DNA from 2 places in the Calidithermus timidus DSM 17022 genome. Region 2 is predicted to be linked to the other one. Evidence: riboswitches for the same ligand, from Rfam matches in the RefSeq annotation. Region 2 holds a riboswitch; the other holds the start of a gene.
The links. Region 2 has a riboswitch for thiamine pyrophosphate ahead of thiE (thiamine phosphate synthase). Riboswitches for the same ligand answer to the same signal wherever they lie in the genome.

Region 1 (7,537 bases), on a different contig from region 2:
CCGCAAGGGCGCCGATGGCTGGCGGCTGGACGTGGCTCACCAGATCGGCGAGGGCGGCACCGACCGGGGCAACGCCGAGCTGCTGCGGCTGATCCACCGCAACTCCCGCGAGGAGAACCCCGAGGCCTTCGTCTTCGGCGAGCTGTTCTTCGACGCCACCGAGCGGCTGCGCCAACATACCCTCGACGGCTCCATGCACTACGCCGGTTTCGCCAACCCCGTCATGGAGTGGCTCAGCGGGCGCAACGTCTACGGTTGGCCAGTGGAGCTAAGCACCCAGGAGACGTGGGCAACTTTGTGGGAGCACTACACTGCGCTGCCGCTGCAAGTGCGCCAGTGCATGTACACCCTACTGGGCTCGCACGATATCCCCCGGCCCCTGTGGCGGCTGCGGGGAAACGTGGAGAAGTTCAAACTGGCCCTGGGGCTGTTGCTGAGCTTCCCCGGCGCTCCGGGCATCTACTACGGCGACGAGATCGGCCTCGAGCAAGCCAACGACTACGACGACTTCGTGGGCGACCCCATGTGCCGGGGCACCTTTCCCTGGGACGAGCGCAGGTGGAACCGGGAGGTGCGCAGCTGGGTCAAGCAGCTCATCGCCTTACGCAAAGCGGTCCCTGCCCTCCGGCGTGGTGGGCTGCAGCCGCTCGCGGTCAGCGACACGCTGCTCTCCTTCCGGCGCCTCTACGCGGGCGAGGAGGTGCGGGTGTACGTAGCGCTCGAGCCCACCGTGCTCGAAGTGCCCGAAGCCACCGACCTGCTCACGGGCCAGGAAGTTTCGGGGCGGCTGGAGGTGCAGGGGCTGGGTCTCTTCCGGCTGAAGCAGTAAAGAGCGTTTCGCCTTCTCCGGCATTCGGCGCTACCCCTTGCCGCGCGCTTCTGATAGAGTCGGGGCGTGAGCAAGACGCCCAGGCGGGTGGTGGTGGGGCTCTCCGGGGCCTCGGGGATGGCGTATGGCATAGACCTGCTCCAGACCCTGCGACGCATCGAGGGCCTCGAGGTTCACCTGGTCATGACCCAAGGAGCCAAGCGGGTGCTGATCGAGGAGATAGGCAAGAACCCCGAGGAGGTGGAACTGCTGGCCGACGTGGTGCACCGCTCGCAGGATATCGGGGCTTCCATCGCCTCGGGCTCCTTCCGCACCCTGGGCATGGTGGTCGTGCCCTGCAGCGCCACTTCGCTTTCCAAGATCGCCTATGGCATCGCCGATAACCTGCTCACCCGCGCCGCTTACGTCCACCTCAAGGAACGCCGTCCACTGATCTTAGTGCCGCGCGAGGCTCCGCTGCCCATACCGACGCTCGAGGCCCTGCTCAAGGCCGCCCAGGCCGGAGCCACCATCCTGCCCGCGGCCCCCGGTTTCTACACCAGGCCCCGGTCCATCGAGGACCTGCTGGCTTTCATGACCCAGCGCGTGCTGGACTTGCTGGGCCTGGAATACCCCAGGGCTGTGCGCTGGAAGGAGCCCGAAGTGGTCGAGGAATAAAAGTCCCTACATTCGGCGTTCGGCTATGGGCTATCAGCTATCGACCTCATCGCAGAAAAAACGCCGCGTAGACCAGCCCCAGCGCGATGCGGTAGATGGCAAAGGGCACGAAGGTGTTGCGGCTGACGAAGCCCAGCAGCCAGCGCACGGTAAGCAGGGCGGTGATGAAGGCCGCTAAGAAGCCGATGGCCATGACTCCAAAGCCCTCCCTGGGGAAGGTGCTGGCGCTTTGCAGCAGGTCGTAGCCGGAGGCGGCGAGCATGGTGGGCACGGCCAGGATGAAGGAGAACTCGGCGGCAGCCCGGCGCGAGAGGCCGCTGAGCATTCCACCTACGATGGTGGCTCCACTGCGCGAGGTGCCGGGGAAGAGGGCGGCGAGACCCTGGAACACGCCGATGAGGGCGGCCTGGGCCAGGGGCATCTGGTTGATGTCGTCGTACTTCTTGTGGCCCTGGAGCCAGCGGTCGACGAAGAGCAAAGCCACCCCCACCCCGATCAGGGCACACACCACGACCAGGTCGTTGCCCAGGACGCGCTCCTTGATGAAGTGATACAAGCCGAAGCCGATGACCCCCGTGGGGACGAAGGCAAAGGCGATGCGCTTCCAGACCTCGAGGTCGCGCAGGAAGCGCGGAAGGTAGAGCGCCAACACCGCCAGGATGGCCCCGAGCTGGATCACGATCAAAAAACTTTTGGCGAAGTTGTCGCTCTCGATGGGGATGCCCAGCAGGTGCGCGGCCAGGGTGAGGTGACCGGTGGAGGAGATGGGCAGGAATTCGGTGAGGCCCTCGAGCACGCCCAGCAGGATGGCTTCCCAAAACGTCACGCCCAAGAGCCTAACACAAAGCCTCTATGAGAATGTCTAGCTTTTTCTGGTAGCCTTTGGGCTGATGTCGCTCTCGGTACTCCTTCCCGCCGCCGGTTCGGGCGAACGCCTGGGGCGCGGCCCCAAGGCTTTCCTCGAGGTCGGAGGCAAGACCTTGCTCGAGCACGCGCTCTCGGCCTTCGCCTGGGCCGAGGAAATCCTGGTAGCCCTACCCCCCGGCCACCCCCAGCCCCCGCGCTCCGGCGTGCGCTTCGTGGCTGGAGGCCCAACCCGCCAACAAAGCGTGTGGAACATGCTGCGCGAAGCCACAGGCGACGTGGTGCTGGTGCACGACGTGGCCCGGCCCTTCGTGGTGCGGGAGGCCGTCGAGCGGCTGCTGAAGGCGGTGGGCCAAACGGGGGCCGCTACGTTGGCGATCCCGGTACCCGACACCTTGGTGGAGGAACGCTCCAGCTCCTACGGCGCGGTGATCCCGCGCGAGCGCTACCGGCTGGTGCAGACCCCGCAGGGCTTTCGACGCGAGTTGCTGCTCGAGGCCCACCGCGAGGCCATTCGCCTGGGGCAAGATTACAGTGACGACGCACAGGCCGTGCTGGCCCTGGGCCATCCGGTGGCGCTGGTCGAGGGCGACCGCCGGATGTTCAAGCTGACCTACCCCGAAGACCTCGAGCTCGCCGCAGGGCTGGCCCGCACGTGGAACTGCTAGCGCCTGCTAAGGTCAACCTGGGCCTTTCCGTCGTGGGGAGGCTCGAGAGTGGCTATCACGAGTTGCACACCCTCTTCGCCGCGCTGGACCTGGGAGACCGGCTCAGCGTCGAGGCACGCCCGAGAGGGATCGGGCTCGAGGTCATCGGTGCCGACCTCCCCACCGGAGCGGACAACCTGGCCTATCGGGCGGCGCAGGCCTACCTCGAGGCCGCCGGGTGGCCCGGTGGGGTGTGGGTGCGGCTGGAGAAAAAGCTCCCGCTGGCCGCCGGGCTGGGCGGGGGCTCCTCCGACGCGGCGACGGTGTTGCTGGCCCTCTCCAGGCTCTACCCTGCCCCCCTCGACCTTCCCAGCATCGCCCGGAAGCTGGGGGCCGACGTGCCCTTCTTCCTGCTGGGCGGCATGGCCGAAGGGCGGGGCGCGGGGGAGCGCCTACGGCCGGTGGAGGTCGTGGAGGCCCACTTGGTGCTGGTCAATCCGGGCATCGCGGTTTCGGCGGCGGCGGCCTACGGGGCCCTCCGGCCCGAGGAGTGGGGGAGCGAGCTCAACATCGGCGGCATCCTCGAGGCCCTCCGCTTGGGCCGCGATCCGCCCTACTGGAACAGCCTTGAGGCTCCCGTCTTCCGCCTCGAGCCCGCCATCGCCGAGCTCAAGCTCCACCTGAAGTCCGTAGGGCTGCGCGGGGTGCTGATGTCGGGCTCGGGCTCGAGCGTCTTTGGCCTGGCCCACGATGCCGACGAGGCCCTTTTCTTTGCCCGAGAGCTTCAAGAGCGCTTTCCCCGCTTCTGGGTGCGCGCGGCGCGGACGGTGGGAAGCCAATTGTAGAAGCCCCCTCGCCGGGGACCGGAGGCGGGGTGTATATTCATGGGGTCATCGGGGGTGCTTGGCTCAGAGCCAGGCTGAGAGATACCCTTGGAACCTGACCCGGTTAGGACCGGCGTAGGGAGCGTGACGGGAACAGAGCAAGGCCAACGTGCCTTCGGCCCCCTCCGGTGACAAGGGGGATTTTTTATGTTCAAAAAGCTTCTTCTGGCGACGCTGACCCTGCTGGGGTTGGCCCAGGCGCAGCAGCTCACCATCCTGAGCCACGAGAGCTTCAACCTCGACAAGAAGCTGGTGGCCGAGTTCGAGCAGAAAAACGGCATCAAGCTCCGCTTCCTCAAGGCAGGCGACGCCGGGGAGATGTTAAACAAAGCCATCCTGAGCAAGGCGGCCCCTGTGGCCGACGTGATCTACGGCTTCGACAACTCCCAGCTCTCGCTGGCCCTCGAGGCCGACATCCTCCAGCCTTACGCCTCCCCCGTCCTCCCGGCGCTGCGCCCTGAGTTTGTGCTCGACCGGAGCTACCGCGCCCTGCCGGTGGACTACGGTTACGTGGCGCTCAACTACGACAAGGCCTACTTCAAGGACAAGCCCCTACCCCAAAGCTTCGCCGAGCTGGCCAAGCCCGAGTTCGCCAAGCTGCTGGTAGTGACCAACCCGGCCACCTCCTCGCCGGGGCTGGCCTTCCTGCTGGCTACGGTCAAGACCTTCGGCGAGGACGGCTACCTCGACTTCTGGGCCAGCCTGCGCGACGGTGGGGTGCGCGTCGAGAAGGGCTGGAGCGAGGCCTACTATACCGCTTTTTCCAAGTCCGGCGGCGACCGCCCGCTGGTGGTGAGCTATGCGACCAGCCCCGCCGCCGAGCTGTTCTATTCGGAGAAAAAGCTCGACGAACCCCCCACGGGCAACCTGCTCCTGCCGGGCAGTTCCTTCCTGCAGGTGGAGTTCGTGGGCATCCTCAAGGGCACCAAGCAGCCCGCTGCCGCCCGTAAGTTCGTGGACTGGCTGCTCTCCAGGCCCGTGCAGGAGAGCATCCCCACCGAGATGTGGATCTACCCCACCCGCAAGGACGCCAAGCTGCCCGAGGTGTTCAAGTGGGCCGAGGTGCCCAAAGCCCCGGCCACCCTCGAGCCCCGGAGCATCGCCCAAAACCGCGAGCGCTGGGTGAGCGAGTGGACCAAAGTGGTGCTACAGGGACAATCGCCCGAGGCGGTGAAGAAGGGACGAAAATAGCTGCATGCGCCTGAGCCCTCTGCTGGCCCTGCCCGTGCTGCTCTTCTTGGCGCTGGCGCTGGGCTATCCGCTGGCGCGGGTGCTGCTGCTGGGTCTGGGGGAGGGTCTGGGGGAAACCCTGCGGAACCCATACTACTGGGGACGGCTGGGGTGGAGCCTGGAGTACGGGATGGCCTCGAGCCTCCTCACCACCCTGCTGGCCCTGCCCCTGGCCTACGCCTTCCGCTACCGCTTTCCAGGACGGGAGGCCCTGCTCTCGCTCTCGACGGTACCCTTCGTACTGCCCACCATCGTGGTGGCCCTGGGCTTCCTGGCCCTGGCAGGTCCCCGGGGCCTGCTGGGGCTCAACTTGCAGGGAACACCCTGGATTTTGCTGTGGGCTGCGGTGTTTTACAACCTGGGCCTGGTGCTGCGCCTGCTGGTGGTGCTGTTGCCCGGCCTCGAGACCCCCCTGGCCGCCGCCCGCACCCTGGGCGCATCGCCCTGGCGGGCCTACCTGCGGGTGGGTATTCCCCTGCTGGCTCCGGGATTGCTGGCCGGGGGTGGCCTGACCTTCCTCTACACTTTCAGCAGCTTCGGGCTGCCGCTGGTGTTGGGGGGACAGCGCTATGCGACGCTCGAGGTGGAGATTTACAACCTACTCAGCTACCGCCTGGCCTTCCCCGAGGCCACCGCGCTGGCCCTGGCCCAGCTCACCGTGAGCGCGGGGGTCACGCTGCTGTACCTGTGGGCCCAGGCCCGGCTGGCCTTGTCATTGCAACCTGAGGCAGGCCCCCGGCCCCTCCCGCGCCCCAAAGCCTGGGCGCTTGCGCTGGCCCTGTGGCTGGGGTTTGCCCTGCTCTACGCCCCCTTGCTGGCCCTGCTGCTCAAGGCGCTGCAAAGCCCCTCGGCCTTCACTACCGTCTGGAACAGCGACGATTTCACCCCGGCAGGCGAGGCTTTGTGGAACACCCTGCGCTTCGCCGGGCTGACCCTGCTGCTGGCCCTTCCCATCGGTTTTCTCTACGCCTACGCGGTCTGGCGCGGTGAAGGGCCGCACCCGCGCCGCTTGGGGCCTCGCTGGCTCGACCTGACCGGGATGCTTCCCCTGCTGGTCTCCCCGGTGTTGGTGGGGCTGGGCTATCTGCTGACTTACCCGCAATTGAGCGGCTCGCTGCTGCTGCTGATCGCGGCCTATGCGCTGCTGAGCTACCCGCTGTTGAGCCGTGCGCTGCTCCCGGCGCTGCGGGCCATGCCGAAGAGCGCACTCGAGGCCGCCCGCACCCTGGGTGCCAGCCCCTGGCGCCGTCTGTGGCGCGTGGAATGGCCCCTGCTCCAGCCCACCCTGCGCTCAGGAGCAGCCCTGACCCTGGCCGCCGTGATCGGGGAGTTCGGGGCCACGCTCATCCTGCGCCGTCCGGAGTGGACTACCCTCTCCCTCGCCATCTACGAGCGCCTGGGACGGCCCGGAGCCACCCCCTTCGCCGAGGCGCTGGCCTTGTCGGTCGTGCTGGGGCTGCTGGCAGGCGGGGTGTTCTACCTGCTCGACCGAGGACGGGGCACGGTGGGCTAGGGCGGGTACAGGGCCCGGCCCTACGCCTTCCCCGCCGAACCGAAGAGCTCCATACGGGCTTTGACGATCTTTTTCATCTCCTCGCGGGCTGGGCCCAGGATCTTGCGCGGGTCGAACTCCTTGGCGCTGCCGCCCAGCACCTCGCGCATGACCGCTACGAAGCCCAGGCGCAGGTCGGTGTCGGTGTTGATCTTGGCGATGCCGGCCTGGATGCCCTTCTGGATGTCCTCGGGGTGGATACCGGCGGCCTCGCCGATCTCGCCCCCGGCGGCGCGGAAGCGCTCGACGAGTTCCTGGGGCACACTGCTGGCCCCGTGCATCACCAACGGGTTGGGAACAGCGGCGGCGATGGCCTTGATGCGCTCATGGTCGATGAAGGGACGACCCTTGCCTTTGTAGGCCCCGTGCGAGGTGCCGATGGCCACAGCCAAATAGTCGGCACCGGTGGCGTCCATGAACATCTTGGCCTCCTCGGGGTTGGTCAGGAAGGCATCTTCGGCGCTCACCACCACGTGCTCCTCCACCCCGCCCAGGCGGCCAATCTCGGCCTCCACGCTCACGCCCAGGGCGTGGGCGGCCTCCACCACGCGCTTGGTCTCGCGGATGTTGGTCTCGGTGTCCTCGTGAGACTTGTCGATCATCACGCTGGTGAAGCCCATTTGGATGGCCTTGAGGCAGGACTCGTAGGAGGAGCCGTGGTCGAGGTGGATGCACACCGGCACCCGCGCGTCGCGGCCGAGCTCGCGGGCCATGGTCACCAGGGCCTTGCCGCCGTACTTCATGGCCCCTTCGGAAAGGGCCAGCAGCACCGGGCTCCTGGCCTCCTCGGCGGCCTCGAGCACTGCCTGCACGAACTCCATGTTGTTGACGTTGAAAGCCCCCACCCCATAGCCCTCTTTGCGGGCCTTGCTGA
Region 2 (7,537 bases):
ATGGTGCGCAACCCCAACTTCCCCCTCATCCCGGCGGGCGGGGCCGATAAGTACGTGCAGAAGGTGGTCTACCGCTTCATCCAGAACACCAACTCCCTGCTGGTGGCCATCCTGGGGGGCGGCATCGACGCCACCTCCTCGGTTGCCCTGACCTTTGACCAAGGGCGCAGCAAGCAGCTCACCAGCCGCGCTCCAGGCCGCTTCGATATCTGGTTCGTACCGGGGGCCATCTGGGAGCACATCGACATCAACAAGTTCACCAACTGCCAACAGGTAGCCGACTTGCAGCTCAACGACGTACGCACCCGCCAGGCGCTGCTGTACGCCATGAACCGCGAGGGCCTGGTCAAGGCCTTCTTCGATGGGCTCCAACCGGTGGCCCACACCTGGATCGCCCCGGTGAATCCCCTCTCCAACCAGAAGGTGCAGACCTACCCCTACGACCCCAACAGGGCCAAGCAGCTCCTGGCCGAGCTGGGCTGGAGGCCGGGGCCGGATGGCATCCTGCAGCGCACCGTGGGCAACCGCACCGTGCGCTTCGAAATCGAGTTCGTGACCACTGCCGGCAACGCCGTGCGCGAGCGCACCCAGCAGTTCTTCGCGGAGAACCTCAAGCAGGTGGGCATCGCGCTCAAGATCAACAACGCCCCCTCCTCGGTGGTCTTCGCCGACGACTTCATCCAGCGGGCCAGCGAGTGCAAGTGGACGGGGATGTTCGAGTTCGCTTGGATCTCGAGCCTCTCCGAAGACGGCAGCCTCTTCCAGTACAAGAACCTCAACACCGGGGCCATCTTCGTACCTACCAAGGACAACAACTACCAGGGTCAGAACATCGGCGGCTGGCGCAACGACCAGTTCGACAGGCTGACCAGCCAGGGCACCATCGAGTTCGACGAGGGCGAGCGCAAAGATCTCTTCGCCCAGGCCCAGGAGATCTGGGCTAGGGAAGTGCCGGCCCTGCCGCTTTACTTCCGCTCCAACCCCTACGTGGTCAAGAAGGGCCTGGTGAACTACGTAGTCTCGGCCTACTCCGGCGGTTTTGGCTACCCAGGCTGGAACGCTTGGGAGATTGGCTGGGAGAGCCGGGGAGCCCAGAAGAGGTGGGACCAGGCTAGGTACGCCCCCTCCGCCCGGTAGTTCACGGTGGCTTCAGAACAACTTAGACTGAGGCCCGCCCCAGGGCGGGCCTCGCTTTCGGGCATAGGTCGAAAAGGTAATATAGGGACAAACTGAGGAGATAATGTTTGCTTACACGGTACGCCGGCTGCTTCAGATGGTGCCGCTTTTGTTCGCGGCCTCGGTGGTGATCTACGCGCTTCTGGCCTTGCAGCCGGGGGATCCATTGGACCAGTTGCGTCAGGCCAACCCCCGCATCACCGCCGAGCAGCTCGAGGCCCTCAAGCGCGCCTACGGTCTGGACCAGCCCATCTACGTGCGTTACTTCAAGTGGCTGGGCCGGGCGTTGCAAGGCGACCTGGGCCTCAGCCGCGACTACGGCATCTCGGCAGCGCAGTTCATCTTTCAGCAGCGCCTGCCCTACACCCTTCTGCTCTCCGGGCTGGCTCTGCTGATCTCCCTGGCGGTGGCCATCCCGGTGGGGATCTTCTCGGCGGTGCGGCAGTACTCCACCGCCGATTACGCCATCACCACCCTGGCTTTCATGGGGTACTCCATGCCGGTCTTCTTCTTGGGCATCCTGCTTTTGTTCTTGTTCACGGTCTGGATTCCCGACCACCTCGCCTTCTTCCCCCGCTTCCCCATCGGGGGGGTGCCCAACCTGCTGTGGTCGGACGTGCGCTCGGGCAACGTGGGGTTTTTGGCTTTCCTCGGGCAGTGGGCCTGGCACCTGGTTCTGCCGGTTCTGGCCCTCTCGGTGATCCAGATGGCCACCTATACCCGCTTCATGCGAGCCAGCCTGCTCGAGGTGCTGAACCAAGACTTCGTGCGCACTGCTCGAGCCAAGGGGTTGGCCGAGCGCAAGGTGCTCTATAAACACGCCCTGCGAAACGCCCTGATCCCTATCGTGACCGTGGTGGGTCTGGCCATACCCGGGGTTCTGAGCGGGGCGGTAATCACCGAGACCATCTTCTCCTGGCCGGGCATGGGACGGGCCATCTTCGACTCGCTGGTGGCTAAGGACTACAACGTGGCCATGGCCGCCCTGGCTTTCCTGGCCTTTCTCACCGCCCTCTTCAACCTGATCACCGACCTCATGTATGCGGTGGTAGACCCCCGCATCCGCTACAGCTAGGAGGTGCCATGCTAAGCGTCGCTCATCCTGCCAAACCTCAAAGCGCCTGGGCCCTAGCCTGGCGCCGCTTCCGCAAGCACCGCCTGGCCATGGGCGCCCTGGTGGTGGTGCTCCTTCTGGTGCTGATGGCCCTCCTAGCCCCCCTGCTGGCCCCCTACGACCCCACCGCCCAACCCACCGGAGGCGATCTGGCTTCCTTTTACTTTCAAGGCCCCAGCCGCGAGCACTGGCTGGGCACCGACGACCTAGGCCGCGACGTGCTCTCACGCATCATCTACGGCTCGCGCATCTCGCTGCTGGTGGGCTTCACCGTGGCCATTTCGGCGGTGATTTTGGGGACCATCTTGGGCACGCTGGCCGGCTATTTCTCGGGCCGCCCCCTGCGCTTTTACGTAGGCCCCCTGGCCCCTCAGGGTTGGCACCCTCCCCTCTTCGCCTTGTGGCGGGTGATCTCCTGGGTGCTTTTCTACGCTTTCCTCTACTTCGTGGCCCGTCTGAGCTGGATGCTGGCCTCCGACGCGGTGCGGGCCGTGCTGGGGGGAAGCTGGACTCCGGGCAACGCCCTCTCGAGCCTGGCCCTCCTACTGGTGTGGGCCCTGGTGGCCCTGGCCGCGGTCTGGGGCTTGTGGGGCCGGTTGCAGTTGGACCTAGACATCGTCATCAGCCGCCTGATCGACTTCATGCTGACCATCCCTACCCTGCCGCTGCTGCTGGTGCTCTCGGCGCTGCTGCGCGACCCTGGGGTGGCGGTGGGCCGTTGGGCCGAGGCCCTCTTCGGCAGCGCGGCCAGCGTGTTCATCATCATCAGCATCCTGGTGATCTTCGGCTGGATCACCATCGCCCGGCTGGTGCGCGGGGCCGTCCTCTCCCTGCGCGAGCAGGAGTTCGCCGCCGCGGCTCAGGCCCTGGGGGCTTCCGAGGCTCGGGTGATGTTCCGCCACCTGGTACCCAACGCCATCGCCCCCATCATCGTGCAAGCCACCCTCGAGGTGGGCAATGCCATCCTGGTCGAGGCTGCGCTCTCCTTCTTGGGCTTCGGCATCCAGCCCCCCGTCGCCACCTGGGGCAACATGCTCACCAACGCCCAGGAGTACATCTTCAGCGCCCCCTGGCTGGCCCTGGCACCGGGTTTCATGATCTTCCTCACGGTGCTGGCGTTCAACTACCTGGGCGACGGCCTGCGGGACGCGCTCGACCCCAGAAGCCGCTTGTAGCTGTTACAGTTAAGCCGTGTACCGACAGCCGCGAGAAGCTTTCGAAGCCCGCGTGCATACCGCCGAACACCGCATCTACGGGCAGATCTACCTGATCCCCGGCAGCGGCACGGCGGACCTTCTGAACGCCGAGGGCAAGGCGTACCTTCCGGTAACCGGCGCCCTGCTGTATCAAGCGGGCCATAAGCACCCTCCCGAGGCCGGTGAACTCAAGGCCAGCAGTGCCTTCGTGGCCCTGCAGAAAACACAGCTGCGTTGGCTGGTGGGGGGCCGACCGGCCACGCTGCGCACCTCCAGGGCCATGCTGGAGAAAAAACGGCTGGCCCTGCTGTATGGCTCGTACTTGCTGGCCGGAGATCTGGAGATCCCTAAGGGAGTGCGGCTTTCGGACTATCTTTCCTCCACCAAGCCCTTCCAGACGCTCTACGCGGCGGGCCTATACCTTTTGCAGCCACAAAAACCCGTCGTGGAGCTCGAGCCCTACGAGACCTTCGAGTTCGTGACGGTCAACCTACACCAGACGGCGGGGGTGATCGAAGCCCCCGCCCCTTCCGGTCAGGATACGCGGCTTACCCTGTTTGGCTGAGTGGCCGGCTACTGGCGCTTGAGCAGGTAAACGGTCAGCTCGCGGTTGTTGCGCAGCTGAAGTTGGAACTCGAAGGGCTGGTACCCGGCGGCCTCGATGCGAAGGGTGTATTCGCCGGCCTCGAGCCCCTGAAACACCACCTCCGCCCCGCTCCGGGTGTCGACCGCGAGGCCAGCGCGGCTCAGCTCGACCTGGGCACCCTCAATCCCCGTGACCACCTTGAGCAAGCAGGGGCACAGCGCGTCGCTGCTGACCACCCCCACCCGCTCTTGCGGCATCGTGGGCTCAGGGGCGGAGGTTTCGTCGGTGGGCGGTGAGGTCTGCGGGGTTTGGGCAGGGGTTTGAGGGGCTGGCGCGGGCGGCTCGGTGAGAGTGGGCTGCGTGGGGGGCGGGGTCTGGGGTTCTGTCGCGGTGGCGGGGGGGTTCTCGAGCAAGGCCACCGGGTTGGTGTTCCAGGGCTGGGCGACGTTGAGAGCGGGAAACAAAAACAAAGCCAGCACCAGACCCACGAACATGGTGGTCATTTTTCCCCGCACCCTCGAGGGCAGAAACAGCGCCAGCAGGAAAAGACCCACCCCCGCCAGGCCCACGATCAAATAGGCCTGGCCTTGACGCCACAGGCCCAGCGAGGGGATCAGCAGCGAACCCAGGGCCAGCCCGATCAACAGGAGCACCGCCCCCACCCTGGGATTGCGCGAGAGCGTGAGCAGGCTGACGAGGAACAGGAGCGCTCCGAGAATTCCACCGAACCAAAAGACCATTTCCATGCGCAACCTCCTCGAATGGCCGCTGGTTTACTTATAACACACAGCAGCTCGGGTGAAACTCTTGCTGGTTACAGGGTTGCCATCCTTGACGGGGGTGTTGACGGCCTGATAACGTTGATCTGATCGGCTAGGGGTGCCCCCGCGGGGGCTGAGAACAGGGTGACCCCTGTAACCCTTGGAACCTGATCCGGTTAGTACCGGCGGAGGGAAGCCCATGGAGAAATCTTTCCAACCCAACATATACCCCATTCCTCCTGGCCCTTCGCCGGTCCAGGAGGTGGTTTTTTGTTAGGAAAGCTGTATCTGGTCGCGAGCCCCCGACCCGGCCAGCCGGAGGCGGAGTTGCTGGGCCGCCTCGAGGCCGCCCTGGACGGCGGGGTCGAACTGCTGCAGCTGCGGGCCAAGGACCTCGAGGCCCAGGCTATCCTCGAGCTCGGTGAAAAGCTGCGGGAGCTGTGCGGGCGTTACCGGGTGCCGCTGGTGATCAACGACCGCCCCGACCTCGCCACCGTACTGGAAGCCGAGGGGGTGCACCTGGGACAGGGGGACCTGAGCGTGGCCCAGGCTCGGCGCTTCTTCGCGGGCTGGATTGGTCGCAGCACCCACGCAGCTGAGCAGGCCCTGCGGGAGCAGGCCGCGCTCGAGGGGAGTGAGGGCTATCTTTCGGTGGGGCCGGTTTGGGAAACCCCCACCAAACCCGGGCGGCCTGCCACGGGCCTGGCGTACGTGCGGTGGGCGGCGCAAAACCTTCGGGTGCCCTGGTTTGCCATCGGGGGCATCGACGAGCACACCCTACCCAAGGTGCTGGAGGCTGGAGCCCGACGGGTAGCGGTGGTGCGGGCCATCCTGGACGCCCCTCATCCCCAGCAGGTCGCCGCGCGCATGCGGAGGTGGCTGGATGGTCTGGATTAACGGCAAGGCCGTGGAGGCCGAGGGAAAGAGCCTGAGCGAGGTCGTCGAGGCCGTGTGCGGCCAGCGGGGAATAAGCCTCGAGGCGGTCGCCGTGATGCTCAACGACGAAATCTGGGTCAAAGGCCGCTGGCCCAACCGCCCCCTGGCGGCGGGGGACGTGGTGGAGGTCGTGGCCATGATGCAGGGGGGCTAGCCGTGAGTGAGCTGGTGATCGCAGGTCAGCGCCTGAGGGGCCGCCTGTTCGTGGGCACGGGCAAGTACCGCGACTTCGCGCTGATGCAGGAGGCGCTCGAGGCCGCCGGGGCCGAGGTGGTGACCGTCTCGATCCGGCGCGTCGAGGTGGGGGCGGCGGGGCACCAGGGCCTGCTGGAGGCGCTGGACTGGCAGCGCTACCGGGTGCTCCCCAACACCGCCGGAGCCCGCACGGCCGTCGAGGCTTTGCGCCTGGCCCGGCTGGGGCGGGCCATCACAGGGAGCGACTGGGTGAAGCTGGAGGTGATCCCTGACCCCACCTACCTCCTCCCCGACCCCCTGGAGACCCTAAAGGCGGCGGAGATCCTGTTGCAGGAAGGTTTTGTCGTCTTACCCTACATGGCCCCCGACCTGGTCCTGGCCCGGCGCCTGGCCGCTTTGGGCACGGCCACGGTGATGCCCCTGGCCGCCCCCATCGGTTCGGGCTGGGGGGTGCGGACCCGGGCCCTTCTAGAGCTTTTCGCTCGGGAAAGGACGGCTTTGCCCCCGGTGGTGGTGGATGCGGGACTGGGCCTCCCTTCCCACGCGGCGGAGGTCATGGAGCTGGGGTTGGATGCCGTGCTGGTCAACACCGCCATCGCCGAGGCGGAGGATCCCCCGGCCATGGCCGAGGCCTTTAGGCTGGCGGTGGAGGCGGGAAGGAAGGCCTTTCTGGCGGGGCCCATGCGGCCGAGGGAAGGGGCAAGCCCATCCAGTCCCACGACCGGCGTTCCCTTGGGGAGGGAGGGGTGAGGGCCGAGGTGGCCGTGGTGGGGGCGGGGATCATCGGGGCCCTTACGGCCTATGAGCTGGCCAAGCGGGGCCTCGAGGTCCTCCTCCTGGATGCGGAAAAGCCCGGGGCCGCCACCCTGGCCAGCGCCGGCATGCTGGCCCCCTACCCCGAGGGGCTTTCAGGGGAGCTCTTACAGGCGGGCCTCTTGGCCCTTACCCATTACCGAGACCTCGTGGCCGAGTTGGGGGAAAAGGGCTTCCCCGTGGAGGCGGGTTTTTCCGGCACCTACGTGGCCGCGCTAACCCCGGGGGAGAAGGAGGCCTGGGAGGCCGAGGCCCCCCTACCCTACCCGGTGCGGGGGGGCCTGGGGGCCAGGGCCTTTCCTGGAGGGTACGTGCACCCTAAGGCCCTAAGGGAGGCCCTCCTTGGGGTCCTGAGGGGCATGGGGGTTCCTTACCTGAAGGCCGAGGCCACGGGGGTTGGGGAGGGAAAGGTCCTCCTCGCCGAGGGGGAGGTACGGGCCCGGCGCATCCTCCTGGCCGTGGGGGCCTGGGGGGAGCGGTTCGGTCTCGGGGTGCGCCCCCTCAAGGGGGAGGCCCTTCTCCTGGAAGGCCCCTCCCCACCCGCCCCCCTTTTCGCCGGGGAAGGCTACCTCCTGCCCCGGGAGGGTGGGGTTTACCTGGGGGCCACGGGGAGGGAGGAGTGGCAAGAGGGTGTGGACCTCTTTGGGCTGAGGTGGCTTGCGGATTACGCCCACGAGCGGTTCCCCGCTTTGGGAGGGTCCCGCTTCCGGGGGGTGGTCTTCGGCTACCGGCCCCTGGGGGAGGTTTTTGTGGGGGAGGT

Region 1: another riboswitch for thiamine pyrophosphate. It lies ahead of B047_RS0109480 (thiamine ABC transporter substrate-binding protein); the one in region 2 lies ahead of thiE (thiamine phosphate synthase).

The regions. Positions count from the first base shown of each region.
Region 1 is NZ_KB890697.1:75,378-82,914, forward strand. It holds gene B047_RS0109455 (glycoside hydrolase family 13 protein) at 1-829, shown strand, start outside; gene B047_RS0109460 (UbiX family flavin prenyltransferase) at 896-1,486, shown strand; gene B047_RS0109465 (undecaprenyl-diphosphate phosphatase) at 1,533-2,312, opposite strand; gene ispD (2-C-methyl-D-erythritol 4-phosphate cytidylyltransferase) at 2,377-3,018, shown strand; gene ispE (4-(cytidine 5'-diphospho)-2-C-methyl-D-erythritol kinase) at 3,006-3,842, shown strand; TPP riboswitch at 3,883-3,981, shown strand; gene B047_RS0109480 (thiamine ABC transporter substrate-binding protein) at 4,029-5,072, shown strand; gene B047_RS0109485 (ABC transporter permease) at 5,077-6,624, shown strand; gene fba (class II fructose-1,6-bisphosphate aldolase) at 6,645-7,537, opposite strand, start outside.
Region 2 is NZ_KB890700.1:49,464-57,000, reverse strand. It holds gene B047_RS0113260 (peptide ABC transporter substrate-binding protein) at 1-1,137, shown strand, start outside; gene B047_RS0113255 (ABC transporter permease) at 1,241-2,251, shown strand; gene B047_RS0113250 (ABC transporter permease) at 2,260-3,465, shown strand; gene B047_RS0113245 (DUF6812 domain-containing protein) at 3,482-4,051, shown strand; gene B047_RS0113240 (carboxypeptidase-like regulatory domain-containing protein) at 4,060-4,818, opposite strand; TPP riboswitch at 4,938-5,044, shown strand; gene thiE (thiamine phosphate synthase) at 5,104-5,730, shown strand; gene thiS (sulfur carrier protein ThiS) at 5,717-5,923, shown strand; gene B047_RS0113225 (thiazole synthase) at 5,926-6,714, shown strand; gene B047_RS0113220 (NAD(P)/FAD-dependent oxidoreductase) at 6,711-7,537, shown strand, end outside.